Regions from separate parts of the Paracoccus zhouxuedongae genome, predicted to be linked through region 2. Evidence: riboswitches for the same ligand, from Rfam matches in the RefSeq annotation. Region 2 holds a riboswitch; the other holds the start of a gene.
The links. A riboswitch is a leader RNA that binds a small molecule or an ion and turns the genes downstream of it on or off. The one in region 2 is predicted to bind cobalamin.

Region 1: another riboswitch for cobalamin. It lies ahead of ACEYYA_RS14865 (ABC transporter substrate-binding protein); the one in region 2 lies ahead of nrdH (glutaredoxin-like protein NrdH).

The regions. Positions count from the first base shown of each region.
Region 1 is NZ_JBHFHM010000020.1:15,945-30,562, forward strand. It holds gene ACEYYA_RS14840 (ATP-binding protein) at 1-2,106, shown strand, start outside; gene ACEYYA_RS14845 (response regulator) at 2,061-2,783, opposite strand; gene ACEYYA_RS14850 (molybdopterin-dependent oxidoreductase) at 2,897-5,572, shown strand; tRNA gene ACEYYA_RS14855 (tRNA-Asn) at 5,976-6,050, shown strand; gene ACEYYA_RS14860 (hypothetical protein) at 6,264-6,680, opposite strand; cobalamin riboswitch at 6,929-7,132, shown strand; gene ACEYYA_RS14865 (ABC transporter substrate-binding protein) at 7,301-8,299, shown strand; gene ACEYYA_RS14870 (FecCD family ABC transporter permease) at 8,305-9,330, shown strand; gene ACEYYA_RS14875 (ABC transporter ATP-binding protein) at 9,327-10,100, shown strand; gene ACEYYA_RS14880 (pseudoazurin) at 10,097-10,510, shown strand; gene ACEYYA_RS14885 (class I SAM-dependent methyltransferase) at 10,507-11,280, shown strand; gene ACEYYA_RS14890 (ABC transporter substrate-binding protein) at 11,467-12,474, shown strand; gene ACEYYA_RS14895 (FecCD family ABC transporter permease) at 12,471-13,508, shown strand; gene ACEYYA_RS14900 (ABC transporter ATP-binding protein) at 13,505-14,266, shown strand; gene ACEYYA_RS14905 (SH3 domain-containing protein) at 14,463-14,618, shown strand, end outside.
Region 2 is NZ_JBHFHM010000005.1:129,821-144,438, forward strand. It holds gene ACEYYA_RS07900 (TonB-dependent receptor) at 1-1,275, shown strand, start outside; gene ACEYYA_RS07905 (energy transducer TonB) at 1,534-2,418, opposite strand; gene exbD (TonB system transport protein ExbD) at 2,432-2,854, opposite strand; gene exbB (tonB-system energizer ExbB) at 2,854-3,630, opposite strand; gene ACEYYA_RS07920 (siderophore-interacting protein) at 3,633-4,637, opposite strand; gene ACEYYA_RS07925 (MFS transporter) at 4,634-5,851, opposite strand; gene ACEYYA_RS07930 (TonB-dependent siderophore receptor) at 5,851-7,902, opposite strand; cobalamin riboswitch at 8,187-8,373, shown strand; gene nrdH (glutaredoxin-like protein NrdH) at 8,475-8,696, shown strand; gene nrdI (class Ib ribonucleoside-diphosphate reductase assembly flavoprotein NrdI) at 8,701-9,117, shown strand; gene nrdE (class 1b ribonucleoside-diphosphate reductase subunit alpha) at 9,099-11,237, shown strand; gene nrdF (class 1b ribonucleoside-diphosphate reductase subunit beta) at 11,321-12,307, shown strand; gene mog (molybdopterin adenylyltransferase) at 12,632-13,168, shown strand; gene ACEYYA_RS07960 (MFS transporter) at 13,298-14,482, shown strand; gene ACEYYA_RS07965 (glycosyltransferase family 4 protein) at 14,475-14,618, shown strand, end outside.

The DNA of each region.
Region 1 (14,618 bases), on a different contig from region 2:
GTGATGGCCGCCCCTGATGCCGCCGCCATCGACACCGCCCGCGCCCATTTCGCCGAGGCGCTGGACCAGGCAGTGATGCGTCTGGATTACCTGCCGACCGCCCCCGCGCGCGCCGAGGCCGGGGCAGCCCTGGCGGCGCTTGGCGCGGCGCTGAACGGTGACGGGCTGTTTCAGCACCGCCTTGACGGGCTGGCTGCGGGGGCCGTGCGCGACCGTGCGCTGGCGCGGCTGCGCGGCGATATCGCGCAGGTGCAGATCGCCGTGCGCGATGTGGAAATCGCCGCGCAGCAAGGCCAGTTGGCGCGGCTGGCGCAAGCGGCGCGGCAATCGCAGCGGCTGTTCTGGGGGATGCTGGCTGCCGTCGCGGCGGCGCTGGCGGCGGTGGTGGCGCTGGTGATCTATGCCCGCGCGCGGCTTGTCGCGCGGCTGGGCCATGTCGCCGCGCGGCTGGTCACAGTGGCCCAGGGCGATCTGGGCCAGCCACTGCCGATCAGCGGCGCCGATGCCATCGGCGGCATCGAACAGGCGCTGAACGCCCTGCGCCTGCGCGCCGCCGAGGCCCAGGCCCTGCGCGGGCAGCTTGAACAGGCGGTCGAGACCCGCACCCGCGAACTGGTGCAGGAGATGGCCGCGACCGAGGCCGCCCGCGCCCAGGCCGAGGCCGCCGCCCGCGACCAGGCGATCTTCACCGCCCGCATGAGCCATGAAATCCGCACGCCGCTGAACGGGCTGATCGGAATGCTGGCGCTGATCGAGCCCGCCTCGGAGGCCGAGGGCGAGCGGCTGCGGCTGGCGCGCGGCGCCGCCGATGATCTGTTGCAGATCGCCAACGACATCCTTGCCCTGACCGCGCCCGATGGTGCGTCCAGCCCCGCCCCGGTGCATTTCCGGCTGCGTGACCTGATCGCGCAGGTGCAGGCACCGATGGCCGCGCTTGCCGCGCAAAAGCGCCTGCATTTGGACGTCGACCTGGCCGACGGCGCGCCCGAAGTGGTGCAGGGCGATGCCGTCCGCATTCGTCAGGTGCTGACGAACCTCCTGTCGAATGCAGTGAAATATACCGATGCCGGGCGGGTCGCGCTGCTGGTCGATCACGCCCCCGGCCCGGACGGCCAGCCCGTCCTCAGCTTTGCGGTGACCGATACCGGCCGCGGCATGAACCCCGATCAGGCGGCGCGGGCATTCCAGGATTTCAGCCGCGCCGACTGGACGCGCCGCGCCGGGATCGAGGGCAGCGGCCTGGGTCTGGCCATCGCGCGCCGCCTGACCGAGGCGATGGGCGGCGCGCTGGATCTGCACACCGCGCCGGGCGTCGGCACCCGCGTCACCCTGACCGTGCCGCTGGCGATCGGTGATCCGGCCCGTATGTCTGCGCCGGATGACCCTGCCCCCACCGCCCGCCACGGCCTGCATGTGCTGGTGGTCGAGGATCACCCCGTCAACCGGCTGGTGGTGCGCGCCTTTCTGGATCGGCTGGGCTGCCGTGTGACCGAAGCCGAGGATGCGGCCGGCGCGCTGCGCGTCGATGCAACGGTCGATCTGGCGTTGGTCGATCTGGACCTGCCGGACCGTCCCGGCCAGACGGTGATCGCGGATCTGCGCGCCCGCCAGCCGGATCTTCCGGTGGCGGCACTGACCGCGCATTCGCTGGCCGATGACGCGGCGACCCGCGCCCGTCTGGGCGTGGTCGCGGTGCTGCAAAAGCCGGTCTCGCCCCGCGCCCTGGCCGATCTGCTGGCCGGGCTGGCACCAGATGCGCCGGATGGCGTGGCCGCGACCTTGGCGCGCGACCGCGACCAGATCGGGACCGAGACGGTGGCGGCGCTGATCGCGGCCTTTCTGGACGATCTGCCCGGCGCGGTCGCGGCGATCCTGTCCGCCGAAGGCCAGGCCCGCGGGCGGGCCGCGCATCGGTTGAAGGGTGCTGCGTCGAACTTTGGCCTGTCCGATCTGTGCGACCATCTGGCGCGGATCGAGGCCGAACCGGCAGCGCTGGACGACACCGCCCTGCGCCAAAGCGCCGACACGACCCGCGCCGCCCTGCGGGCTGCCGCCCGGGGTCAGGGCATCGCGCTGCCCGATGAGGGGTCGGAAACCAGCCGATAGCCCGCGCCATGGATCGTCAGGATCAGCCCCGGCGCAACCGGATCATCGCCCAGCTTGCGCCGCAGCCGCCCGATCACCACGTCGATCACCCGCCCCGCCGCACGCTGCCCCTCGCGCCCGATCGCCTGCGCGATGCGGTCGCGCCCCAAGGTCAGCCCCGGATGATCGGCCAGCACCGCCAGCACGTCGTATTCCTGCCCGGTCAGGGTCACGACCTGAACCGGTGACACCAGCCTGCGGCGGATCCTGTCGAACCGCCACGGCCCGATCATGTCGACTGGCGCCGGACCCGCCGGGGCCTGACCGATATCGGCAATCCGCGCCAGCAGATTCTTGACCCGCGCCGCCAGTTCGCGCGGGTCAAAGGGCTTGGTGACGTAATCATCCGCCCCCATTTCCAGCCCGACGATCTTGTCGACCTGATCGCTGCGCGAGGTCAGCAGGATGATCCCCACCCGCGAATTGGCGCGCTGTTCGCGGGTGATCGTCAGCCCGTCCTTGCCATCCAGATTGATGTCGACCAGCAAAAGCTCGGGCGGGTCGTCGGCGATCACCGCCTCCATCGCGGTGGCGTCGCTGACTTCGGTCACGCGGTGGCCCTGCTGGCGCAGATAGGCGGCCAGCCGCATCCGCGTCACCCGGTCATCCTCGACGATCAGCAGATGGGCCTTGGTCATGGCGGTCTTTTACATCCTTTTACAGGATCGAACAGCAGAAGTTGGGACAAATCAACGCGCCAGATGCCGCAGGCAGCACAGACTGGCCGCAACACCAAAGACAGGAGATCCCGATGACCTTTGCATCCCCCACCCGCCGCGCCTTTCTGCAAGGCGGGCTGACCGCCGTCAGCCTGGGCACGCTGATGCGCGGCACCGCCCTGGCCGCGATCGACCCCAACAGCTTTTCGGGCCGCATCTTCAGCGCCAGCCATTATGGCCCGTTCGAGGCCGTGGTGCGCGACGGCCGTCTGGTCAACATCAACGCGATGATGGAACTGGATCAGCGCCCAACCGAAATGCTGATGTATGGGGTGCAGGATCGCGTCTATGACAAGACCCGCATCGCCGGGCCGATGGTGCGCAAATCCTATCTGGAGGGCTGGCAGACCGGCGACACCAAGCCCGAGCTGCGCGGCAAGGAGCCGTTCGTCCAGGTCGACTGGGATACCGCCTACAAGCTGGCGGCCAAGGCCATCGTCGATACCGCCGCCGAACATGGCAACAACGCCATCTTCAGTTCGTCCTATGGCGGCTGGAGCCACGCCGGCCTGATGCGCCCCAACGTGCTGCAAGGCCGCCTGTTCAACCTGATCGGCGGCTGCACCATCACCCAGGGCGACTGGTCGGCCGGTGCCAGCCAGATCAGCCTGCCGCGCGTCATCGGCGATATGGAGGTCTATTCCGCCCAGACCGCCTGGGAGGTGATCCGCGACAACACCGAGGTGTTCGTGCTGGTCGGCTGCGACCCGATCAAGAACAACCGCATCGAATATACCGTGGCCGATCACGGCATGTATGGCCCGTGGGAGCAGATCCGCGACAACGGCTGCAAGTTCATCAGCATCAACCCGCAAAAGACCGCCTCTGACATCTATCTGGATGCCGAATGGGTGCGGATCGTGCCCAATACCGATGTCGCGCTGTTCCTGGCCATGGCCCATCATGTGCTGGACAAGGGCCTGCAGGACGATGCCTATCTGGCGAAATACACCGTCGGGTCCGACAAATGGATCGCCTATGTCAAAGGCGATGACGGCACCCCCAAGACGCCCGACTGGGCCGCCGCGATCACCGGCATTCCCGCCGACAAGATCCGTGAACTGGCCGAGCTGATGGCGACCTCGCGCACCGAAATCGCCGGGGCCTGGTCGCTGCAACGCGCCCATCACGGCGAGATGACGCATTGGGCGATCATCAACTTTGCCGCGCTGATCGGCAAGATCGGCAAACCCGGCGAGGGCGTGGGCTTTTCCTGGCACTATGGCAATGGCGGGATGCCGCAATCAGGCAAGGGCACGCCGGCGGGCCTGAGCCAGGGCAAGAACCTGGTCAAGGACATCTGCCCGGCCTCGCGCATCACCGAAATGCTGGAAAACCCCGGCAAGACCTTTACCTATAACGGCATCGAGCGAACCTATCCGGCGATCCGCATGATCTACAACGCCGGCAACAACTTCATGTCGCACCAGCAGGATACCAACCGGCTGATCAAGGCGCTGGAAGGGGTCGAGACGATCATCAGCCAGGACGTCTGGTGGACCGCCGCGACCCGCTGGGCCGACATCGTGTTCGCCGCAACCTCGACGCTGGAACGCGACGACATGTCGGTGGGCGGCACCTATTCCAACGACCGCATCTATGCGATGAAAAAGGTGATCGAGCCGGTGGGCGATGCCAAATCGGATTTCGACATCTTCGCCGAACTGGCGGATTATCTGGGCGTGCAGACGGCCTTCCTTGAGGGCGAGCAATTCCCCGAATACATGGACATTCTGCGCTTTGCCTATGAAAAGACCGGCGCCGCCCAGGACGTGCCCTTCGACGAGTTCTGGGAGCGCGGCTACGCCTGGCAAAAGGCCCCGCCCGAGGCCCGCAAATGGGTGCGGCACGGCGATTTCTATACCGACCCCGAGGCCAACCACCTGCATACCGAATCCGGCAAGATCGAGATGTTCTGCAATCAGATCGCCGCACTGAACATCGACGATTGCCCCGGTATGCCGGTCTGGCAGGAACCCCACGAATATCTGGGCAATGCCGCCGAGGGTCAGCTTCACGTCGTCAGCCCCCACCCCTGGTTCCGCCTGCACAGCCAGATGGGCAACAGCGAACGGCTGCGCGAGCTTTACATGGTTCAGGGCCGCGAGCCGGTGCGCATCAACCGCCAGGACGCCGAGGCGCGCGGCATTGCCGATGGCGATCTGGTCGAACTTTACAACGACCGCGGCACGGTGATCGCGGGCGCGGTGGTCAGCGACGACATCATGCCGGGGGTGGTGTCGATCTATGAAGGCGGCTGGCCGCAACTGGACAGCAAGGGGCGCTGCAACTCGGGTCTGGTGAACTTTGTCACTTCGACCCAGGCGTCCTCGGGGCTGAGTGCGGCGACGACGGCGAACACCTGTCTGGTGTCGATGCGCAAATGCACCGATCCCGAAGGCCCGAACCTGGCCTATGAGCCGCCGCAGATCATCGCCGGCGAGCCGCTGGCCGAGATCGACGGCGACCAACTGGGCCTGGATCGGATCTATGATCTGGTGCAAGAGCTTTACGCCCATATGGAGCCGGGCGAGCGCATGTTCTATGAACGCTGCACCGTCTGCCACGGCCCGCGCGACCCGGCCGGGTTTACCCAGCAGCAGTGGAAGGGCATCCTGCCGTCGATGTTTGAACGTGCGGGTCTGGACGACGACCAGCGCCAGATGGTGACCGACTTCCTGATGAAGAACGCCGCCGACGCGATGTAGGCGACCAAAAACAGCCGGGGGCCGCAATCGCGGCCCCCTTTCCATTCGGTGACTAGCCCGCGCCTGGGATCGCCGAACGGCCCCAGGCGGCCACCACACCCGGTTCCGCGTCCCGCTGCACAGCCACCCGCACCGCGTCACACCGGCCATCCCTGCACCGCCAACGCGGGCCGGAGTGGCACCAGCCATCCGCCGCCAGGGCCACCGCCCCAAACCCGCAGGCAGCCGGATCGCCAGCAACCATCCCTGCCCCATCCGCCCCCATGTCAGCCCTGAACCCCGCCCATCAAACGCCCCCGCCAGACCACCCGGCGCACCCCTTTGACGGCGGTCCGAATATTTCAAAAAAGTCACGAAACCCCTCTGGACGCCCCCCAAACCCCTTGCTATACGCCCCCCATGTTCCGGCGTAGCTCAGCGGTAGAGCAGTTGACTGTTAATCAATTGGTCGTAGGTTCGAACCCTACCGCCGGAGCCAAATTTTTCTAACGGCCTGAAAACACTAGATTTGTGAAGTCCACGCCGCAGCGACTGTGAGTGCCGCATGTGTGTGCTTCACAATTCGACCGGAGCTAAGTCCGAAAGGAAGCTCTGATGGGTGTGGCTCGCCACGGATATTTGCAGGCTCTGCCACGGATATTTGCAGGACGTCGATTTTCGTAAACGGCCCGTTTACAACCCAGCAACCCACTCAGAAATCCGTCTCGACATAGTCCGACATGATGTCCCATGCGACGCTGGCGGCAGTCGTGTGGTTGCTGCGCCAGGCGTATTGATAGCTCAGCAGAGTGGTCTGGCCCGGCAGAGCGATGCCGGGCGGGCCGGACAGGGTGCCGGTGGCGACATGACCTGTGTTCAGGCGTGCGACCTCGTAATGCACGATCCCCGCCCCGGGCGGCGCGAACAGGGACAGATCGTAGACGTCGACGCCGGAGGTGTTGCAGGGGAAGTTCGCGCCAAGATCGATAGGCGGCTGGGGGACCGAGCCACCCCAGAAGATCTTGAAGTTGGTGTCCGCCTCGCCGTGGCCCAGGCCGATCAGGTTCGTATGGGCATAGGGATCGATGTTGTTCTGGCTGCTGGTCCAGTAGCCGACCCCGACACACATCCGCTCACATTTGACCCCAACAGGGTCAGAAATCTCGAAACGCCTCTGCCTCAAACACCGGTCCCGGCACTACTCCCTGCCGCCGCATTGATGCGCAGCCCCGCGACGGCCCCGGCGGCCCAATGCGCTGCAACAGGTTGGCGGCTCAATCCAGCGCATCCGCGCCGACCCGACGCGCGCGATTGGCGGCCATGACCTGCCGATTACCCACGCCCCACTTATCCGCTTGCCCCCGGGCCGAACACCCGTTAACGCTTATTCCCGTCGGTTTCCGTAAGGAATTGAAAGGGAATCCGCCGCCTTGTCCTTCGGGCCATGGCGAACCGGAACTGCCCCCGCAACTGTAGGCGGTGAGGGGTGGGCGATCATGCCACTGCGGTCACAATCCGCGGGAAGGCTGCCCAGCTCGACGATCCGCAAGTCAGGAGACCTGCCGACGCAGGAGTTTCAACAAACCGGGCGGGGTGTCCGGGAAGGTGCAAGATGTCCTTTGCCAGCGGTCGCGACGCGGCCCGGTTCCGTCAATTCTGTCCTTTCCGGGCTGCCCTGTGCGGCGGGCTGTGCGGGGTTGCGGCCTTCCGTCCCGTGTCCGGTTCCCCTTTCATGACCGGAGACAGACGATGATCAGACCCATCCTGCTGACGCTTTTCACCACCGCCGCGCTGCCGGCCTTTGCCACCGATTACCCGCTGACCTTGCCCAATTGCGGCGTGGACGTGACCTTCGACAAGGCGCCCGACAGCGCCGTCACCGTGGGTCAGGCTGCGACCGAAATCCTGTATTCGCTGGGCCTTGGCGACAAGGTGAAGGGCACCTCGGTCTGGTTCACCAGCGTCCTGCCCGAGTTCGAGACGCTGAACGCGGGCGTCGAGCGGCTGGCCGACAACGACCCCAGCTTTGAAAGCGTGGTCACCAAGCGGCCGGGCATCGTCGCGATTCAATATGAATGGCATATCGGCCCGCAGGGCATCGTCGCCACGCGCGAACAGTTCCGCGATCTGGGCATCCCGACCTACATCCTGCCCGCCGACTGCGCCGGCAAGGACAATTCCAAGGGCGCGGACGGCACGCGCACGGCGATGTTCTCGACCGAGGGCATCTATCAGGGCGTGACCGAGCTGGCGCAGATCTTCGATGTCGAGGATCGCGGCACGGCGCTGGTCACAGAGCTTCAGGCACGCCAGCAGGCAGCCGTCGACAAGGCCCGCGCGCTGGAGCTGAAGGACGCATCCGCGGTGTTCTGGTTCTCGTCCGCCGAGATGGACGTGGATCCCTATGTCGCTGGTCGCAAAGGCCCGCCCGGCTGGATGATGGAGCAGCTGGGGCTGAAGAACGTCGTCGAAAGCGACGAGGAATGGCCGACCGTCAGCTGGGAGACGATCGCCCGCGCCAACCCCTCGGTGATCGTGGTGGCCCGCATGGACCGCCGCCGGTTCGAGGCCGACGACGTTGAACAAAAGCTGGCCTTTCTCAAGTCCGATCCGGTCGCCAGCCAGATGGACGCGGTGAAGAATGACCGCATCGTGGTGCTGGACGGGCATTCGATGGATCCCTCGATCCGCAACATCGCCGCGCTGGAAACGCTGGCCGAGGCGCTGGCCGGGTTCGACCTGAAGTGACGGCTCTGCCTGTTTCGCCCATCCACGCGCGCCTGTGGAAGGTCGCGGCGGGGCTGGCCGTGCTGGCCCTGGCCGTTCTGGCGGGCGTCGTGATCGGCGAAACGCCGCTGCCGCCGGGGACGGTGGCAGCGGTCCTGGCCAACAACCTGTGGGGGGCGGGCCATGTCGTCGACCCCATCGACGCGGGTATCATCTGGTTCTATCGGCTGCCGCGCACGCTGGTCGCGGCCGCGTGTGGCGCGGGGCTGGCACTGTCGGGGGCGGTGTTGCAGGCGCTGGTGCGCAATGCGCTGGCCGATCCCTATCTGCTGGGCGTGTCGGCCGGGGCCTCGACCGGGGCCGTCGCGGTCACGATCATGGGCGTCGGCGCCGGGGCCATCGGCATTTCGGGCGGCGCCTTTGTCGGGGCCGCGCTGGCCTTTCTGTTGGTCGCGGCACTGGCGCGGGCGGCGGGCGGCGGTTCGGCGCAGCTGGTGCTGGCCGGGATTGCAGGCTCGCAGCTGTTCAACGCGCTGACCTCGTTCTTCATCGCCAAGTCGGCCAATGCCGAACAGGCGCGGGGCATCATGTTCTGGCTGCTGGGCAATCTGTCGGGCGTGCGCTGGCCCGATGTCGCACTGGCGGTACCGGCGGCCGCGGCGGGGCTGATGGTCTGCCTGTGGTTCACGCGCGCCATGGACGCCTTTGCCTTTGGCGCGGGGGCCGCTGCCTCGCTGGGGATCGACGTGCGGCGGGTGCAGATCGTGCTGATCGGCGCGGTCACGGTGATGACGGCGGTGATGGTCAGCCTTGTCGGCTCGATCGGCTTTGTCGGACTGGTGGTGCCCCATGCGATGCGCTTCGTCGTGGGCGTGCGCCACGGGGCGCTGATCCCGGCGACGGCGCTGGCAGGGGCGGTGTTCCTGATCGCCGCCGACCTTGCCTCGCGCTTGTTGATCCCTGGGCAGGTGGTGCCCATCGGGGTCGTCACCGCGCTGGTCGGCGCGCCCGCCTTTGCGATGATCCTGATCACCCGGCGGGGCCGGGCATGAGGGTCGCGGCACGCGGTCTGTCGTGGAAAGCGGGCGGGCGGGCCATCGTCACCGATGTCGATCTGGACATCGCGCCGGGCGAGACGCTGGGCATCGTCGGCCCGAACGGATCCGGCAAGTCCACGCTGCTGCGGCTGATCGCGGGCCTGTTGCCGCGTGCCGGGGGCGAGGTGCGGCTGGACGACACCCCCCTGCCCCGCCTGACCCGGCGTGAGGTGGCGCAGCGCGTGGCGCTTGTCGAACAGCACGCCGACACTGCCGAGGCGCTGACCGTCCGCGACGCCGTCGAACTGGGCCGCACCCCCTGGCAATCGGCGCTGTCGCCACGCGGTGCCGATGACGACGCCATCGTCGATCGTGCGATGCAGACCCTTGGCATCACCCATCTTGCGCGCCAGCACTGGGCCACCCTGTCGGGGGGCGAGCGGCAGCGCACCCATATCGCCCGCGCCCTTGCGCAGCAGCCCCGGCTGCTTCTGATGGACGAGCCGACCAATCACCTGGACATTCATCATCAGCTGTCGGTGCTGCGGCTGGTCCTGCAACTGCCGGTCACGGTCGCGGTCGCGCTGCACGATCTCAATCAGGCGATGGGCTGCGACCGGCTGGCGATCATGGCGGCGGGCCGCCTTGTCGCCTGCGGCCCGCCCGCGACTGTGCTGACCGGCCCGCGAATGGCCGAGATCTTTCGCGTCGGCGCGCGTCCCCTGATCGACGCGCATGACGGCGCCACCATCCATCGTTTTCACTGCCTGACGGAGCAATCATGAAACTCGCCGCACTGATCCTGATGCTGAGCGCCACCCTGGCGCAGGCCGAGACCCATGAGGTCAAGATGCTGAACCGCAATGACGAAGGCCCGATGATCTATGAGCCGCAGCACCTGACCATCGCGCCCGGCGATACGGTGCGCTTCCTGCCGACCCAGTCCGGCCACAACGCCGCCACCATCGACGGCATGATCCCGGACGGCGCGGAGGCGTGGAAGTCGAAGATCAACGAGGAGTTCGAGGTGACGCTGACCGTCCCTGGCCGCTACGGGATCAAATGCTCGCCCCATTATGCGATGGGCATGGTCATGGTGATCGACGTGGGCGAGGATGCGGAGGCCGAGATCCCGGCCAACGTGCCGGCGCGGGCGAAGCAGCGGTTCGACGCGATCCTTGGGCAAAAGCCGTGAACGCGAACCGCGATCTGGTCGAGGATATCCGCGACTACTGGTCGCGCCGGGCGGAAACCTTTGACCTTGCATTCGGCCACCGGATCGCGCCGGGTGCCGAGGCCGCAGCCTGGTCACAGCCGATGCGCGCGCATCTGCCCGCGCCGCCGGCGCATGTGCTGGAACTTGCCTGCGGCACAGGTGAGGTCACGCGCCTTGTCCACGATCTTGGCCACGAGGTGACGGCGCTGGATTTTTCCGAAGCCATGCTGACCGTCGCCCGCGCCAAACATGCGGGCAAGGCCCGGCTGCGGTTTCTGCATGCCGATGCAGGACAGACGATGGAGCCGGATGCCCGTTACGACGCGATCCTGTGCCGGCATCTGGTCTGGACGCTGGTCGATCCCGCCGCCGCCTTTGCAGACTGGTTCCGCATCCTGCGGCCAGGCGGGCGGTTGCTGATCTATGATGGCGACTGGTCGCGCCCCAAGCCTTCGGGTCGGTGGGCGGCGTGGCTGCTGACCCTGTGGGACCGTTACTCGCCCGATCCCCATTACGACGGCGCGACAGGCGAGGCGCATGCCACGATCATGCAGCGCCTTCCCTTTGGCGACGGGCTGAGCGCCGCGCGGCTGGCGCCGATGCTGGAGGCGGCGGGATTTGCCGGGGTCAGGGTGCTGCCCCACACACCCATCGCCCGCGCGCAGCGCCGCACGAACGGACTGCGCAACGCGCTGCGCACGCGGGTTTACGACCGCTTCATCATGGTGGCCGAAAAGCCTGCGGGCTAGATTGCGATCAGCGATCCCGGTCCGCCGCCCTGGCGGACCCGGCGATCAGACGGTTACGGGGCGAAGCCCGTGAACCGCCCTTTGGCGCGGTGCCGAATGCTGCATCCGACCAATAACCAACTAAACTAGTCAAATATTTTCCGCCGTGCTATCCCAGCCAGGATTCGACCAGCACGAGCCTGCATCATGACCTTTCACCGCCCGCTTGCCGCCGCCACGATCAGCCTGATCGCCACCATGGCGCAGGCCGACCCCACCATCTACCCGCTTGAGATCACGAACTGCGGCCAGACCGTCACCTTTCAAGGCGCACCGAAGAACGCGGTCGCGCTGGGGCAGAACAGCGCAGAGATCATGTATCTTCTGGGGCTTGAGGACCGGATGGGGGCCACCGCCTTCTGGCCGAACGATGTCCTGCCCGAGGTCGCAAACGCCAATGCCAAGGTCGAGACCCTGACGAAAGAGTTTCCGACGCTGGAAGCCGTTTTGGCGAAACAGCCCGATTTCGTCGCGGCGATGCTGGTCACGCTGATGGGGCCGGACAGCAAGGTCGCCAAGCGCGACGATTTTGAAAAGCTGGGGATCCCGACCTATCTTTCGCCTAGCGCCTGTTCGGTGACGCAGACATCAGGCGATGTCTATGGCGCGCGCGACAAGCTTTGGTCGATGGATCTGATGTATCAGGAAATCGACGATCTGTCGCGCATCTTCGATGTGGCCGACCGGGGCCAGGCGCTGATCCGCGACCTGAAATCGCGCGAGGGCGCGCTGCGCGAGCAGTTCAAGGCCCGCGATGATCTGACCTTCCTGTTCTGGTTCTCAAGCCCCTCGCCCGATGACGATGCCTATCTGGCAGGCGGCAACGGCCCGTCGGGCTATATCGCGGATGTTCTGGGGGGCGCCAATGCGGTCAGGTCCGAAACGGAATGGCCCACCCTGGGTTGGGAGGGCATCATGGCGGCCAATCCCACGGTGATCGTCGCCGCGCAGGTGGACCGCGCCCGCTGGAACCTGGACGATGCCGACAACAAGGTCGCCTTCCTGAAGGGCGATCCCCTCGTCAGCCAGATGGAGGTCGTGAGGGCCGGTCGCATCGCCGTGATCCCCGGGCAAGCGATGAACCCCAGCGTCCAGACCCTGTTCGGCGCCGAGGCGCTGGCCAGACAGCTTGACGGGTTTGATCTGCGGAAATGACGCCCTGGCTGTCCGAAGGCCCGTCGCTGCGGCTGGCGCTGCTGCTGGTTGCCGCGTTTGTCGCGCTGATCGTCGCCATCGCACTGGCGACCGCGATCGGGGATTACACGATCGGCCTGCCGTCGGTCGTGCTTGCGATCACCAACAAGCTGGGGTTCACCGATGCCGCGCTGTCGCCCATCGAACAAAGCGTCGTCTGGGATCTGCGGTTGAGCCGGGCGCTTGTCGCAGCGCTTGCGGGGGCGGGCCTTGCCTTGTGCGGGGCGATCCTTCAGGCGCTGCTACGCAACCCGCTGGCCGAGCCTTTCGTGCTGGGCGTGTCGGCGGGGGCCTCGACCGGGGCGGTCTGCGTGATCGTGCTGGGGGTAGGCGCGGGCGGCGTTTCCCTGTCGCTGGGCGCCTTTGCGGGGGCCTTTGCGGCCTTCGGTGTAGTGGCGTTGTTGTCGAATGGCGGGACCAGCGGTCCCAACCACACCATCCTTGCCGGGGTCGCCGCATCACAGCTTTTCAGCGCGCTGACATCCTATATCACCACCACCTCGGGCAATGCCGAACAGGTGCGCAACGTCATGTTCTGGCTGCTGGGCAGCTTTGGCGGCGTGCGCTGGCCGGATTTCCACCTGCTGCTGGTGATCGTGCCGTTTGGGCTTGGCATCTGCATCTGGCTGGGGCGGGCGCTGGACGCCTTCACCTTCGGGGATGAGGACGCCGCCGCCCTTGGCGTGCCCGTTGGCCGCATCCGGCTGATCCTGTTTGCGGTCACGGCCATGATGACCGCGACGATTGTCAGCATGATCGGCGCGGTCGGCTTTGTCGGCCTGGTGGTGCCCCATGCCGCCCGCTATGTCGTCGGGCCGATGCATATGCGCCTGTTGCCCGCCAGCGCCTTGGTCGGGGCGGTTTTCATGGTCACGGCGGATATCGTGTCGCGGGTGCTGGTGCCGCAACAGACCATTCCCATCGGTGTCGTCACCGCGCTTGTCGGCGTGCCCTTCTTTGCCCTCATCCTTTACCGCGCAAGGCCGAAAGCATGACGATCCGCGCCGAAAACCTGTGCTGGGGCGTCGGGCGCAAGATGATCGTGCGCGATGTGTCGATGGCAGTCGCCAAGGGGCAGACGCTGGGGCTGGTCGGGCCGAACGGGTCGGGCAAATCCTCGCTTCTGCGGCTGCTGGCGGGGCTGCGGCGGCCGTGGCGCGGGTCCGTGGCCATCAACGGGCGCGACATCGCGCAGGTGCCGCGCAAGGCCCTGTCGCGTGAGGTGGCCTTTGTTCAGCAAAGCGCGTCCACCGAAACCAGCGTCACCGTTCAGGACGTGGTGCGCCTTGGCCGAACGCCGCATCGATCAGCCCTGGGGGGCTGGGGCGAGCGTGACGAGGCCGCCGTCACCGGCGCCCTTGCCCAGGTCGACATGCAGCGCCACCTTCGGCAGTCGTGGCAGACCCTTTCAGGCGGCGAGCGTCAGCGTGTGCATATCGCCCGCGCGCTGGCGCAGACCCCGCAGGTCATGTTCCTGGACGAACCGACCAACCATCTGGACATCCACCACCAGATCGAAATCCTGCGTCTGATCCGGGGGCTTGACCTGACCAGCATCGTCGCCCTTCACGACCTGAACCTTGCGGCGATGTTCTGTGACCGGATCATCGTCTTGCAGGCCGGGGCGGTGGTCGCCTCGGGCGATCCGGCAAGCGTGCTGACCCACGGCCTTTTGCACGACATATTCCGCGTGCGCGCCGAGATCACGCCCGCACAAGGCGCTGACGGGCCGCATATCAGGTTTCTGCGCTGATCCGGGCGCCCCCGCCCCCGTTGACGCACAGGCGCCCGGCACCGCCACGGCGCGGTGCGTCCGGGCGCGCCAGCACCATGGCCACCGGGTTCCACGCGATCAGGCAAGGGTCTTTGCCCGCGCCATCGGTTGTCCTTCGGTGTTGTCCTTTCGCGCCCCGCTGTCGTAATCTTGCCGAAACGATACAGGACAGGTCATGCGAACATATCTTGCCCCTCTTTTCGCCCTCAGCCTTGTTGCGGGCTGTGCTGTCGGTTCCGCTGTCGTGGTCAGGGGCGCAGGCCCCGATGACCTGCTGAAGCTGCGCGAAGGGCCGGGTCTGGAGCATCGCATCATAATCGGCCTGCCGGAC
Region 2 (14,618 bases):
AGCGCCAGCACGCCGTTCGAGGATCTGAACAACGATGCCATCGCCATGCCGACCTGGCGCAACCGCACCAACAGCATGGTCGCCGATGTCAGCTATGACTTCGGCAACGGGATGGCGTTGCACAACCAGTTGCAGATCAGCGACCGAACCAACAACCGCTATACCGCGCCGGTCACCGACGGCACCGCCCGACTGGATCAGCGCACCGTGTCCAACGAAACCCGGCTGACCTTTGGCGGGGACGAGGACACGATCTCGGGCGTGGCGGGGCTGTTCGTGGCGCGCACCACCTCTGACGAGATGCTGGACCTGCGCGACAAGCCGGCGGATTTCATCACCCGCTATGACGACACCAAGACCAATCTGGGCGTCTATGGCGAAGCCACCTGGCGGCTGGCGGACCGCTGGCGGCTGACCGGCGGGCTGCGCTATCAGCGCGACGAGATCAGCCGCAGTGGCGTGGCGACCTATGCAAAGGGGCCGCTGGATTACAACGGCACCTTCGACGCCTGGCTGCCCAAGCTTGCGCTGTCCTATGACGCAAGCGAGACGACGACCGTCGGGGCGATGATTTCGCAGGGCTACAACCCCGGCGGCGTGTCGCTGGATTTGCGCCGCGGCAGCTATGTCGCCTTCGCGGCCGAGCGCGTCACAAGCTATGAACTGTTCGCCCGCAGTCAGATGCTGGAGGACCGGCTGATGCTGTCGGGGAACCTGTTCTACAGCGACTACAAGGATGCACAGCGCTTCGTGCGGGTGGTGCTGCCCAACAACTATGGCAGCTCTGTCACTGTCAACGCCGAACAGGCCAAGGCCTATGGGCTGGAACTGGCCGCCGACTATCAGGCCAGCGATACCCTGCGCCTGCGCGGCGGGCTGGGGCTGCTGCACACCGAAGTGTCGCAGTTCAGTGCCGCGACCAGCGATATCCTGGGCAAGGAATTCGCCCGCGCCCCGCGCCACAGCCTGACCTTTGGCGTCGACTGGACGCCGATCGACAAGCTGACGGTGAATGCCTCGGTGCGCCATACCGGCGGCTATTTCTCGGATGACACCAACAGCGAGGCGACGCGGATCGACAGCTTCACCCTGGCCAATCTGCGCGTCAGCTACGTCCCGCGCGAGGGGATCGAGGTCTATGGCTATGCCAACAACCTGTTCGACGAACGCGCGCCGCTGGCCAAGCAGCTCAGCCGGTCAGCCACAGGCCCGGTCATGAACGCCATCATGACCGAACCGCGCGAGGTCGGGATCGGCCTGCGCATGACGTTCTGACCAGACCATCCCCGCCCCTGCGCCAGGTTTCGGCGTGGTGGCGGGGACATCGACCGGCCGGGCGAATGGCCCGGCGCGCCGGATCACGCTTTCAGCGCCACGACCATCGGACCAAGGCGCGGCCATCGTCATGGCCAACCGACGTCAGGCCTTTCGACAAGGCCCGGGACTTGCCACCATCAGCACAGGGATCATGCGGCCAGGGTCGGGCGTGGCGGTTCGTTGCCGCCACGCCCGACCTTGCCGGCGCTCCCCCGTTCAGAACTGAATGAGGATCGGCAGCACGAATGAGTGCCCCTGTCCGCCGGGTGGTGCGGGCAGACGCGGAAGGCGGCCTGCCTGTCGTGCCAGTGCGGCGTCGATTCGCGGATCGCCCGTGCTGCTGGCCAGCCGCGCGGATGCGGCGCCGTTGGCGCCGACCTGGATGGCAAGCTGCACCTGCACCGACGCGCCGCGACCACTGATCCGGGTGCGCTTCATGTGACGGGCGATGCGTGCCCCGGCCTCGGATTGCCAGTTGCGCACCGCGCCGGCACTGGCGGCGGCCGCTTGTGCGCGCGCGCCGTCATCGCGGCGTGGCGCGGCGGGCGCGGCCGCCCTTGGCGCAGCCGGCTTGGCCGTGGCAGGCTTGGCGGGGGCAGGCTCGGGACGGGTGGGGCGCGGCTTTTCGGCCTGCCGCCGGGGCGCGGGTTCGACCGGCTTGGGCCGTGGCGGACGCGACTGCGGGCGCGGCGAGGGTGGCACCAGCTGCTCGGCAAGGTCGGTCGGTGGCGGCAGCGGGGTCAGGGGCGGCAGCTCAAGCTCCGGCTCCGGTTCCGGTTCGGGCTGAGGCTCTGGCTCCGGTTCAGGCTCCGGCTCTGGCTCTGGCTCTGGCTCTGGCGGGGCGGGCTGAACATCCGGCACCTCAAGGATCTGCGGCGGAATGCCGGGATCGACGGGAAGCGCCTCAGGCTCCGGCGCCGGTTCGGCCTCGGGTTCCGGCTGCGGCTCCGGCTCGGGCGCCACCAGTTCGACAAAGACGGGCGCAGCGACGGACGCGGGCGGCCCCGATATGGCCGTGGCCATCAACCAGTGGGCGACACCCAGATGCGCGGCCAGCACCAGTGCCAAGCCGGTCAGCCACCGCGCGGCAGCGCCGATCATGACGCGCCCCCCTTCATGGCAGCGCCGCCGGGCTGTCCAGCCCGACCATCGCGATCTTGGTATAGCCCGCGTCGCGCAACCGGTTCATCACCGCCATCACCTCGCCATAGGGGACGGACTGATCGGCGCGAAGAAAGATGCGGGTGTCGCGGTCGGCACCCGTTTCAGCATCCAGCGCCGCCGCCAGCCCCGCCGGGTCAACCGCCGCGTTGCCCAGCGACAGGCCAAGATCCGGCGCAAGCGTCAGCCACACCGGCTGATCGGGCCGCGGCGAGGCCGCCCCCTGCGCCGCGGGCAGATCGACATTCACATCGACCGTCGCCAAGGGCGCCGCGACCATGAAGATGATCAGCAACACCAGCATGACGTCGATAAAGGGCGTCACGTTGATCTCATGCGCCTCGGTCAGGTCGTCGTCCTGCAGTCCGCCCGCCATCATCGCGCCCCCCGGTCAAGATCGCGGCTGATCAGCCGCTGGATCGCCGCCCCGACGGCGCCAAGCTCCAGCCGATAGCCGGCGATGGCGCGGGCCAGTGCGTTGTAGATCACCACCGCCGGGATCGCCGCGACAAGGCCAAGCGCGGTCGCCAGCAGCGCCTCGGCGATGCCGGGTGCGACCACGGCCAGGTTCGTGGTCTGCGCCTTCGATATGCCGATGAAGGCGTTCATGATGCCCCAGACCGTCCCGAACAGCCCGACAAAGGGCGCCACCGCGCCGATCGTCGCCAGCATCCCGGTGCCGATCGCCATGTGCCGCGCCGCAAGCGCCTGATGCTGCGCCAGATGCGAGGCGACACGCTCGGCCAGCCCCGCCCGCGCGCCATCGGCCGACCGCGCGACCTCGGCCCCGGCGGCACGCAGCATGACGCCGGCAGGGCCTTTGCCGCCCTGCATCGCTTCGGTCAGGTCGGGCGCGGCCTCGATCCGGGCGGCGGCGCGGCGCAGGGCGCGGCGGGCGAAGGCCAGCTCGAACAGCTTGACCACCAGCACCGTCCAGGTGACGACAGATGCCGCCGCCAGCCCGATCATGACCGCCTTGACCACCACGTCGGCCTGCCGGAACATGCCCATCGGCGACAGGTCATGGGGCAGCGTCGCGGGCGCGACCTGGACAAGATCGGGGGCGATCTGGCCGGATGCGGGTCCGGCGACCAGCGCCAGTGCCAGCGCGCAGGGTAGCAGGAACAGGGGTGTGGAAGGGCTGGCGGTCATCATCATTCCTCGCAGCAGGGGGCCGACCAATAGGCGGCAAGATGGGCGCGGGTCCGGGGGATTGCCAGATCCTGCGTGATCGCCCGCCGCAGCGCCTGCAATCGCGCCTTTTCGGTCGCGATCCAGTAGAAATCGGCAGGCGGCGCGGCGGTCAGGTCGCGGGCCAGCGCGGCTTCTGACCGGGGCCGGTGGGTGATCGTCAGGCCGGGGCGCGGCGCAAAGGGGTAATCGGCGCTGTCCCCCAGAAGGGTCAGGTCGATCCGCGCACCCGCCGCCTGCGCGGCGGCGATCCGGGCCAGCGCGGGATAGGCAGTTTCATCCCCGGCCAGCACCAGATGCGCGGCTTGCGGGATCCCCCCGCCGCCCGGCCCGTTCAACCCCACCGTCGCCCCGGCGGCGGCCTGCGCGGCAAAGTTGCAGATCCGTCCACCGTCATGGATGAAGATGTCGGTGTCGAGCCAGCCCGCCTGCGGGTCGATGGCGGCGACGGTATAGGCGGGGCGGTGCAGCCCTTCGGGCCACACGGTCTGCCCGCCCGCGTCCAGATGCGGCCAGCGCGGCGCGCCGTCATCCTGGGGCAGCACAAGGCGGAAATGGATCATGTCGCGGTCCAGCCGGTCAAGCCGCTCGCCCGTCAGCCGCAGGCGCAGGAAATGCGGCGTCAGGCGGGTGACGCCGACGACGTGGGCCAGGCTGAAATTGGGCGGCATCTCGCCTGTGCGGGCTGGGCTGGTCCAGTCAAGGGTCAGGCCGGGAATGACCTCGGCCAGATGCTCGACCGCGGCCTCTTGCAGGGTGAACAGCCAGTCGGGCGTATCGGCGCGGGCAGTGATCCGGCAGCCTTGCGGCGTGGGGGCCAGCGCGACCTCTCCCTCGCCGATCTCGACGCGGGTAGGGTCGGGGGGCGTGCCGTGACAGGTCAGACCGTGTTCGCGCGCAAGGTCGCGAAACAGCGGGTCGACCTGATCGAAAGGCAGCGCCAGCGGTGCATGGGCGTGATGGGTCATGCGATGCGCCTTTCGCGGCCGGGCCGGGCCAGCGCAAGGCCGATCAGCATGGCCGCCCCGGCGCAGACGGCAAACAGCGCGCCAAAGCCCAGATGCTGCGCGACCAGTCCGGCGGCAACGCCCAGACCCATGCTGACGGCGCCATCAAGGCATTGAAACAGCGTGAAATCCACACCGCCCTGCGCGGGATCGGCCAGTTCCATGAAGCGGGCGTAAAGGGCGGTAAAGCCGATCGCCATGACCGCCGAGCCTGACATGAGCGCCGCGCCGACCTGAACCAGCACCGGGATCGCCAGCCCGCCCGCGCCCGCCGCCAACACCGCCAGCACCAGCGCCTGCAAGCCAAGCGAGGTCATCAGCGTGGCGCGGATGCCCATGGCGCGCACCATCCCCCCGCCGATCAGCGCGCCCGCCAGCCCAAGGCCCAGGCTGGCAAGGCCCGACAGGATGCCGACCTGTTCCAGGCCAAGGCCAAGGTCGATCAGATAGGGGCCGGTCATCCCCATCGCGGCCTTGTGGGCGACCACGAAGCCCGCGGCCAGCAGCAGGCCGCGCCGAATCTCGGGGCGGGCAAGGGCGTGGCGCAGGCTGGGCGCGGGCGTCGTTGAGGCAACCGTGACGCGGCTGCGGCGCGCGGCCAGCGCAAAGCCCGCCAGCAGCAGCGCCACCAGCCCGGCCATGGCCAGCGTGCCCGAGGCCCAGCCGTGGCGTGCCACCAGCACGACAAAGGCCCCGCCGCCGATCGCCGCGCCGGCATAGGCCCCGCCGACCTGCGCGGCATTGCCCCAGCCAAGCGATTCCTCGGCCTGGGGGCCAGTCGACAGCGCGCCAACCGCATGGCCATCGACCGCGATGTCCAGCGTTGCCGTGGCAAAGGCGACGACCAGAAGCACCGCCAGCACCGGCAGCAGCGGGTCCAGCGGCAACGCCGCCACCGCCACCAACCCGGCCACCGCCAGCGCGCCGAAGCCTGCCACCAGCGTCGCGGTGCGCGGCAGACCGCCGCGCGGCAGCCGCATCCGCTCGACCCAGGGCGACCACAGCACTTTCAGCGCCCAAGGCAGGATCAGCAGAGACAACAGCCCGATCCGGTCCAGCGGCAGGCCCCGGTCGCGCAGCACTGCGGGCAGTCCGCCCCAGGTCAGGCCGCCGATCACGCTTTGCGCGACATAGGCGGCCCAAAGCCCGCCCAAAAGGGGGATCGGGGCGCGCATCAGAACCGCTTCGACAGGCTGGCGGTCCAGGTCCGGCCCTCGTCGCGGTAGCAGTAACCGGAGGTGCAGGTCTGGTCGCGCCGGTCGGCGAGGTTGCGGATGTTCAGCTGCGCGCGAACGCCCGGCATCTGCGGCAGGTCATAGCTGACCTCAAGATCGACAAAGCTGCGGGCGGGGTTGCGCAGGGCGTTCTGATCGTCGCCATAGCTTTTGCCGACGTAACGGACCCCGGCGCCGACGGCCAGGCCCTCCAGCGCGCCCTGCTGCACCTGATACCGGCCCCAGAGTGACAGCATGTCGCGCGGTGTGCCCGACAGATCGCGCCCGACGGTGCCCGCCGCGCCCTTTTCGATCCGCACCCGCTGATGGGTATAGCTGGCGATGGTCGACCAGCCGTTGTCCCAGTTCGCCGCGGCCTCAAGCTCGATCCCGCGGCTGTTCAGGTCAAGCTGGCGCTGCTTGTTGCGCCCGGTGCTGGCGTCCAGCACCACCCCGTCGCGCTGGTCGATGTCGAACAGCGCCGCCGACAGCAGCATGTTGCTGCCCTCGGGCGCGTATTTCAGGCCGATCTCGCGCTGCGTGGCCTCGGTCGGGCGCGCCGGTCGGGTCACATCGGTGGTCACGTCATCATGAACGACCCCGATATTCGGCGCGAACGAGGTCGAGACATTGGCATAGGCCATCAGCCCCGATTCCCAGCGATAGCTGAGGCCAAGCCGCCCCGACCGACCGGTGTCGCGCTGCGTGCTGCGGGTCATATCGGCGGCGGTCGAGGTCGTGTCGACCTGATCAAAGCGCAGGCTGGCAAAGGCGCGCCAGTTGCCCATGGTCATCTGATCATGCAGGTAAAGCCCGCTTTGTGTGGTCTTTTGCGCGTTGGCAAACGGCACTTCCGCCGCCGCCGTATCGGCCGCCGAGACATAGCCCAGCAGGCTGCGGGCGGAATAATCGGCGCGGGTCACGTCGATCCCAGCCAGCACCTCATGGCTGACCGCCCCGGTCGTCCCCCGCCACGCCAGCGAGCTGTCGATGGTGGCGCTGTCAAGATCCTCGACGTAATGGCCCCAGTATCGCGCCAGCGCCGAACCCGCCGCATAATGGCCGCTGTATTCCAGGTCGATGTCGACATGGGCCAGCCGCCCGGCATGGCGCAGGGTCAGGCTGTCGGACAGGTCATGTTCGACCTCATAGCCCAGGCGCCACTGGTTCTGGGTAAAGTCGTTATAGGCCGGGTCGCCCTCATACAGGTCCGAGACCTGCCCGTAGGCGGGGTTGAAGAATGCCGCCGTGCCGCCGGTCACGCTGCGCGACACCTCGGCCAGAAGGGTCGCGCGGGTGGCGCCATTGTCAAAGGACAGGGCCGGGGCGAAATAGGTCTTGTCATCGGCGTAGCCAGCCAGATCGGTATTGGCCTGCCGGTAAAGCCCGGTCAGGCGATAGCTGAAGCGGTCATCCTTCAGCGGGCCGGACCAGTCGGCGGCGATCTGGGCGCGGTCATTGGCGCCGGTGGTGAAGGCCAGTTCGTGATAGGGTTCGTCCTTGGGCCGTTTCGTCACCAGATTGACGATCCCGCCCGGCCCGCTGACGCCATACAGCGACGAGGCAGGCCCCTTGAGCATCGCCAGCCCCTCGATCCCGTAAGGCTCGGTCTTGTAAAGCGCGGTCGGCGCGTTGAACTGGCGCAGGCCGTCGCGGAAGATGCCGTTGTAATAGGCCGGAAAGCCGCGCAGCGTGAAGGCGTCAAAACGGCTGTCGGCGCCGTAATTGTTGGGGTTGGCACTGGCCGCATAGGTCAGGGTTTCGTTCAGCGTGCGCGGTGCTTGGTCCTCGATCTGGGCCTGCGTCACGATGGTAACGGCCTGCGGGATCTCGGCCACGGGGGTGTCCAGCCGGGTCGCCTGCCGCGAGGTCGTGGCGACATAACCCGACTGCGCCAGTGTCTCGCCGCTTTCGGCGTTCAGGGTGATTTCATCCAGAACGATGGTGTCCTGCGCCCAGGCACCTTGCACCCCGACCGGCAGCGCCGCCCCCGATGCCAGAAGCGTGACCATAAGGGTGCAGGGTCGGGAAAAGGGGGGGAAAGGCATACTGACGCTCCGTCGCGGCGGTGACTGTGGCACTGGGCGCTGGCGGCGGGCTGGCGTTCGGCTGCGATAAGTTATCCGACTTTAAAAGTCAACTAAACGGCTGGGCCGCGTGCAAGCCGCCCCTGCCCTGGGCCGAAGTTCAGGCGCAGGGGCGGATCGGCGCGGCGCACCCGGCTGGCGATCATGTCGCAGGCGGGCGCCATGGTCGCGGTCTGAACACAACATGTTGACATCCACACCCAAGGTGCGCCTAATGCTTGGGTCATGGTTCTTCGGGGCGACTCGAAGAGGAAAGAGGGAAGCCGGTTCAAATCCGGCACTGCCCCCGCAACTGTAAGCGGCGAGCGACGCTGAAACGCCACTGGGCCTTGCCCGGGAAGGCCAGCCTAGCCCCGACCCGCAAGTCAGGAGACCTGCCGTGACAGACGACAACGACCAAAGGCGGTGGGCCTTGGGCAGCGTGTGCGATCCGTGGTGGGCCAGCCCGCCGCTGTCGCGAGCCTGTCCCGGCCCGAACAATGCAGAACGAGGGACAGATGACCATCACCGTATATTCCAAACCGGCTTGCGTGCAGTGCACGGCCACCACCCGTGCGCTTGCCGCGCGCGGGCTTGACTACCGTGTCATCGACCTGACCGAGGATGCGGCCGCCTTTGCCCATGTCAGCGAACTTGGCTATCGGCAGGTGCCGGTGGTGATCGCGGGCGATAACCACTGGGCCGGCTTTCGCCCTGATCTGATTGGGCGGCTGGCCTGATCCGATGGGCGGGCTGGTCTATTATTCATCGACGTCGGGCAATACGCACAGCCTGATCAAACGGCTGGGGATCGTCGCGGACCGCATCCCCGTTGCGATCGCGGACCCGATGCCCGAGCCCGCCCAGCCCTATGTGCTGATCACCCCGACCTATGCCGACGGGATGGGCCGCGGGGCGGTCGCGCCGCAGGTGATCCGCTTTCTGAACGATCCGCGACGCCGCGCCCTGCTGCGCGGCGTCATCGCCAGCGGCAACCGCAACTTCGGGCGACTGTTCGCCTGTGCCGGCGATCTGCTGGCGGAAAAATGCGGCGTGCCCGTGCTGTATCGGTTCGAGCTGGCCGGAACCGAGACCGACATCACCCGCATCCGCGCCGGGCTGGACACATTCTGGAGAACCACATGCTCGATGACCGCCTGACGCAGGCCGAGGCGCTGGATTACCACGCGCTGAACGCCATGCTGAATCTGTACGACGAAGACGGCGCGATCCGGTTCGACGCGGATCGCCGCGCCGTCCGGCAGTATTTCCTTCAGCATGTGAACCAGAACACGGTGTTCTTTCACAGCCTGGATGAGAAGCTGGGCTATCTGGTGGCCGAGGGCTACTATGACCCTGCGGTGCTGGATCAGTATTCGCGGAACTTCCAGCGCGCGATCTGGGATGCGGCCTATGCCCGCAAGTTCCGGTTCCCGACCTTTCTGGGCGCGTTCAAATACTACACCGCCTATACGCTGAAGACCCGCGACGGGCAGCGCTATCTTGAGCGCTACGAGGACCGCGTGGTGATGGTCGCCCTGACGCTGGCGCGGGGCGACGAGGCGCAGGCGATGACGCTGATGGACGAGATCATCTCGGGCCGGTTCCAGCCCGCCACTCCGACCTTCCTGAATGCCGGCAAGGCATCGCGGGGGGAACTGATTTCCTGTTTCCTGCTGCGGGTCGAGGACAACATGGAATCCATCGGGCGGGCCATCAACTCGTCGTTGCAACTGTCGAAACGCGGCGGCGGCGTCGCGTTGATGCTGACCAATATTCGCGAAAACGGCGCGCCCATCAAAGGCATCGAAAACCAGTCCTCGGGCGTTATCCCGGTGATGAAGCTGCTTGAGGACAGCTTTTCCTATGCCAACCAGTTGGGCGCGCGGCAGGGCGCGGGGGCGGTCTATCTGAACGCCCACCATCCCGACATCCTGCGGTTCCTGGATACCAAGCGCGAGAATGCAGACGAGAAGATCCGCATCAAGACGCTCAGCCTGGGCGTGGTCATCCCCGATGTGACCTTCGATCTGGCCCGGCGCAACGAGGACATGTATCTGTTCAGCCCGCACGACATCCAGCGCGTCTATGGCGTGCCCTTCTCGGAGATTTCGGTCACCGAGAAATATGACGAGATGGTCGACGACAAGCGTATCCGCAAGCGCAAGATCAACGCCCGCGCCTTCTTTCAGACGCTGGCCGAAATCCAGTTTGAATCGGGCTATCCCTATATCATGTTCGAGGACACGGTGAACCGCGCCAACCCGATCCACGGGCGGATCACCATGTCGAACCTGTGCAGCGAGATCCTTCAGGTCAATGAGGCCAGCACCTATCACGACGATCTTGGCTATGCGCATCTGGGCACCGATATTTCCTGCAACCTGGGGTCGCTGAATATCGCGGCGGTGATGGACGGCCCCGATTTCGGCGCGACGGTCGGCCACGCGATCCGGGCGCTGACGGCGGTGTCGGAAATGTCGGCCATCGATAGCGTGCCCTCGATCCGGCGCGGCAATGACGAGGCCCATGCCGTCGGCCTTGGCCAGATGAACCTGCACGGCTTCCTTGCGCGCGAACGCATCCATTACGGCAGTGCCGAGGGGGTGGATTTCACCCGCTGCTATTTTGCCGCCGTCGCCTATCACGCGCTGCGGACGTCGAACGCATTGGCGCGTGAGCGGGGGCACAGCTTCACGGGCTTTGAAAAATCGAAATATGCCGACGGGGCGTTCTTTGACAAATACGTCACCCGCGACTGGCTGCCGGAAACGCCCGAGGTGGCCGCACTGTTCGACCGCTTCGGCGTCACGCTGCCGGATCGGGACGATTGGGCCGCCTTGAAGGACGCGGTGATGGCGGACGGGCTGTACAACCGCAATCTTCAGGCCGTGCCGCCCACCGGGTCGATCAGTTACATCAACAACTCGACCAGCTCGATCCACCCGATCGTGTCAAAGATCGAGGTCCGCAAAGAGGGCAAGATCGGCCGCGTCTATTATCCGGCGCCGTTCATGACCAATGACAATCTGGACTATTACCGCGACGCCTATGAGATCGGCCCCGAGGCGCTGATCGAAACCTATGCGGCGGCGACCGAACATGTCGATCAGGGCCTGTCGCTGACGCTGTTCTTCCCGGCCGAGGCGACCACGCGCGACATCAACCGCGCCCAGATCCTTGCCTGGCGCAAGGGGATCAAGACCATCTATTACGTCCGGCTGCGCCAGACCGCGCTGGAGGGGACCGAGGTCCAGGGCTGCGTGTCCTGCACCCTGTGACACAGGACCGATCGGGGCGAACCGGGGGCCTTCTTCCCCCCGGACCCCCGAAGATATTTAGGCCAAGAAGAAAGAGCCCCGCCATGAAAGACCATAAGACCAAAGATCAGGCCACCCGCGTCGTGCCTGCGGCGATCAACTGGAACCGGCTTGAGGATGACAAGGATCTGGAGGTCTGGAACCGGCTGACGGTGAACTTCTGGCTGCCCGAGAAGGTGCCATTGTCCAACGACCTGCCCAGTTGGGCGACGCTACGCCCCGAGGAGCAGACCCTGACCATCCGGGTGTTCACCGGGCTGACGCTGCTGGACACGATCCAGAACACGGTCGGGGCCATCTCGCTGTTGCCGGATGCGCAGACAGCACATGAGGAGGCGGTGCTGACCAACATCGCCTTCATGGAGGCGGTGCATGCGCGGTCCTATTCCTCGGTCTTTTCGACCTTGTGCCAGACCCCCGAGGTGGATGAGGCGTTCCGCTGGTCGGCCGAGAACCCCCATCTTCAGCAAAAGGCCCGGCTGATCATCAACGAATATGATGCCCCGTCACATCCGCTGAAGCGCAAGATTGCCAGCGTGTTTCTGGAAAGCTTCCTGTTCTATTCCGGCTTCTATCTGCCGATGTATTGGTCGAGCCGCGCCAAGCTGACCAATACCGCCGATCTGATCCGCCTGATCATCCGCGATGAGGCGATCCACGGCTATTACATCGGCTACAAATATCAGCGCGCGGTGGAACGCTTGCCCGAAGCTGCCCGCGAAGATCTGAAGGCTTTCGCATTTTCGCTGCTCTATGATCTTTACGAGATCGAGGCGCGTTATACCGAGGAGCTGTATGACGGGATCGGCCTGACCGAGGACGTGAAGGCCTTTTTGCACTATAACGCCAACAAGGGGCTGCAAAACCTGGGATATGAGGCGCTGTTTCCCGATTCCGCCTGCGCGGTGAACCCCGCGATCCTTGCCGCGCTGTCGCCGGACAGCGAAAACCATGATTTCTTCTCTGGTTCGGGGTCGTCCTATGTCATCGGCAAGGCGGTCGCCACCGAGGATGAGGATTGGGATTTCTGAGAGCGACCGAGCGCCCGCTCCCACGGCAGTTTCGGGTGTGATTGAGGCTGCCCCCGCGCCGTCCCGCGCGGGGCTGACGGGCGGCGCCCTGCAAGCGCCCCGATGGCGGATCATGGGCGGAGACGCGTCCACGAAGGGTTGCGACCAATTCGTCCATGTCGATATGGCGGGATGGTCGCCAGGGTTGCCGACCGGCCCGACATGGCGCTGCCCTTCGCCTTGGTATAGGGTCCATCGACGACGCGCGGCGCAATCCACAGCAGATCCAGGAACCACCCCAGGGTCATGACCTGATCAGACCCTGCAACATGAGCGATGACCATCATGACCCAACCCACCACTGCCCGCATCAGCATCGTCACCGTGTCGGACCGCGCCAGCCGCGGCGAATATGAAGACAAGGGCGGGCCGGGTGCCGAGGCCTATCTGCGCGGGGTCGTGACCAGCCCGATGGAGATCACCCGCGTCATCATCCCGGACGGGCGGCACTCGGTGGCCGAAACCCTGCGCGGGCTGGTCGCCAACCGGGCCGACCTGATCCTTGTCACCGGCGGCACCGGCCCCGCGCCGCGCGACGAAACCCCCGAGGGCGTGGCCGATGTGCTGGACAAGGTTCTGGACGGCTTTGGCGAGGAAATGCGCCGCGCCAGCTTGCGCGAGGTGCCAACCGCGATCCTGTCGCGGCAATCGGCGGGGATCGCCGGGCAAAGCCTGATCATCACCATCCCCGGCAAGCCCTCGGCCATTGCCACCTGCCTGGATGCGGTCTTCGCCGCCGTGCCCTATTGCCTTGACCTGATCGGCGCCGCGCGGATCGAGACCGACCCCGCGCGGATCGCCGCGTTCCGCCCCAAGGCGTAACGCTGGCCTGAGTATTTGGGAACAGAAGAAGCTGATACTTCTGCTCCCAAATACTCATCCGCAGCCGCCACCCCTTGCACCCGCCGGGCCGCTGCGCCAGCCTGCCCGTGAAAGGGGTCCGCCATGCCGATCAATGCCGGAATTGCGATGCTGGTGCTGGGCTATGTCCTAAGCCAGTTCTACCGCGCGTTTCTTGCCGTCCTGACGCCGACGCTGGAACGCGAGCTGGGCGTGGGGGCCGAGGATCTGGCGGTCTCATCCGGGCTGTGGTTCGTGGCCTTCGCGCTGATGCAGATCCCGGTCGGCTGGGCGCTGGACCGGTTCGGCCCGGCGCGGACGGTGGCGGTGCTGCTGGCCATCGGCGGGGCGGGCGGGGCGGCGGTCTTTGCTCTGGCCAGCGGGCCGTGGTCGATCCACATCGCCATGGTGCTGATCGGCATCGGCTGTTCGCCGGTGCTGATGGGGTCGTATTATATCTTCGCCCGCGCCTATCCGCCCGCCTTGTTCGGCACGCTGGCGGGGGTCGTGGTGGGCATCGGCAGCCTGGGCAATATCCTGGGCGCCGCGCCGCTGGTCTGGGTCATCAAGGCCGCCGGCTGGCGCGAAACCCTGTGGGGGCTGGCGGTGGTGACGCTGGCGGTTGCGGCGCTGACCCGGCTGTGGGTGCGCGACCCCGCGCCCCTGCCCCGCGATGGCAGCGTGCCACAGGGCCGCTTGCGCGACGTGCTGGCGCTGCCCGCGCTGTGGGCGATCCTGCCGCTGTTGTCGGTCAACTATGCCGCCGTGGCCGCGATCCGGGGACTGTGGGCCGCGCCCTATCTGGACCGGGTGCATGGCGCCGACAGCGCGATGATCGGCTGGGCGACGCTGGCGATGGGGCTGGCGATGGTTGCGGGCAGTTTTCTGATGGGGCCACTGGCCAAGCGACTGGGCGGGTTGAAGCGCGCGGTGCTGATCGTCAACGCCGGGCTGCTGTTGGTGCTGGCCGCGCTGTGGCTGCTGCCGGGGGCCGGTCTGGGCACGGTGATCGTGGCCCTGGCGCTGATGGGGTTCTTCGGCTCGTCCTATCCGATCCTGATGGCGCATGGCCGCGCCTTTCTGCCGCCGCATCTGGTCGGGCGCGGCGTGACCTTCCTGAACATGGTGTCGATCGGCGGGGTCGGCCTCTATCAGTTCGGATCACGAGCGGTTTATCAGGCCGGTGCGGACTTGCCGCCACAGGCCGCCTTCGGCCATCTGTTCCTGTTCTTCCTGATCCCGCTGGCCCTTGGCCTTGCGATCTATCTGACCACGCGCGAGGCCCGTGATGCCTGAGATCGACGTCATCGCCCCCAACCTCAAGCGGCGGCTGTCGGGGGTGACGGCGACCGTGGTGCGGCTGGTGCCGGTGCAGGCGCGGATGATCGGCATCGTCGCCACCGGGCCGGGCCTGCCGCCGCAGGTGCCGCAT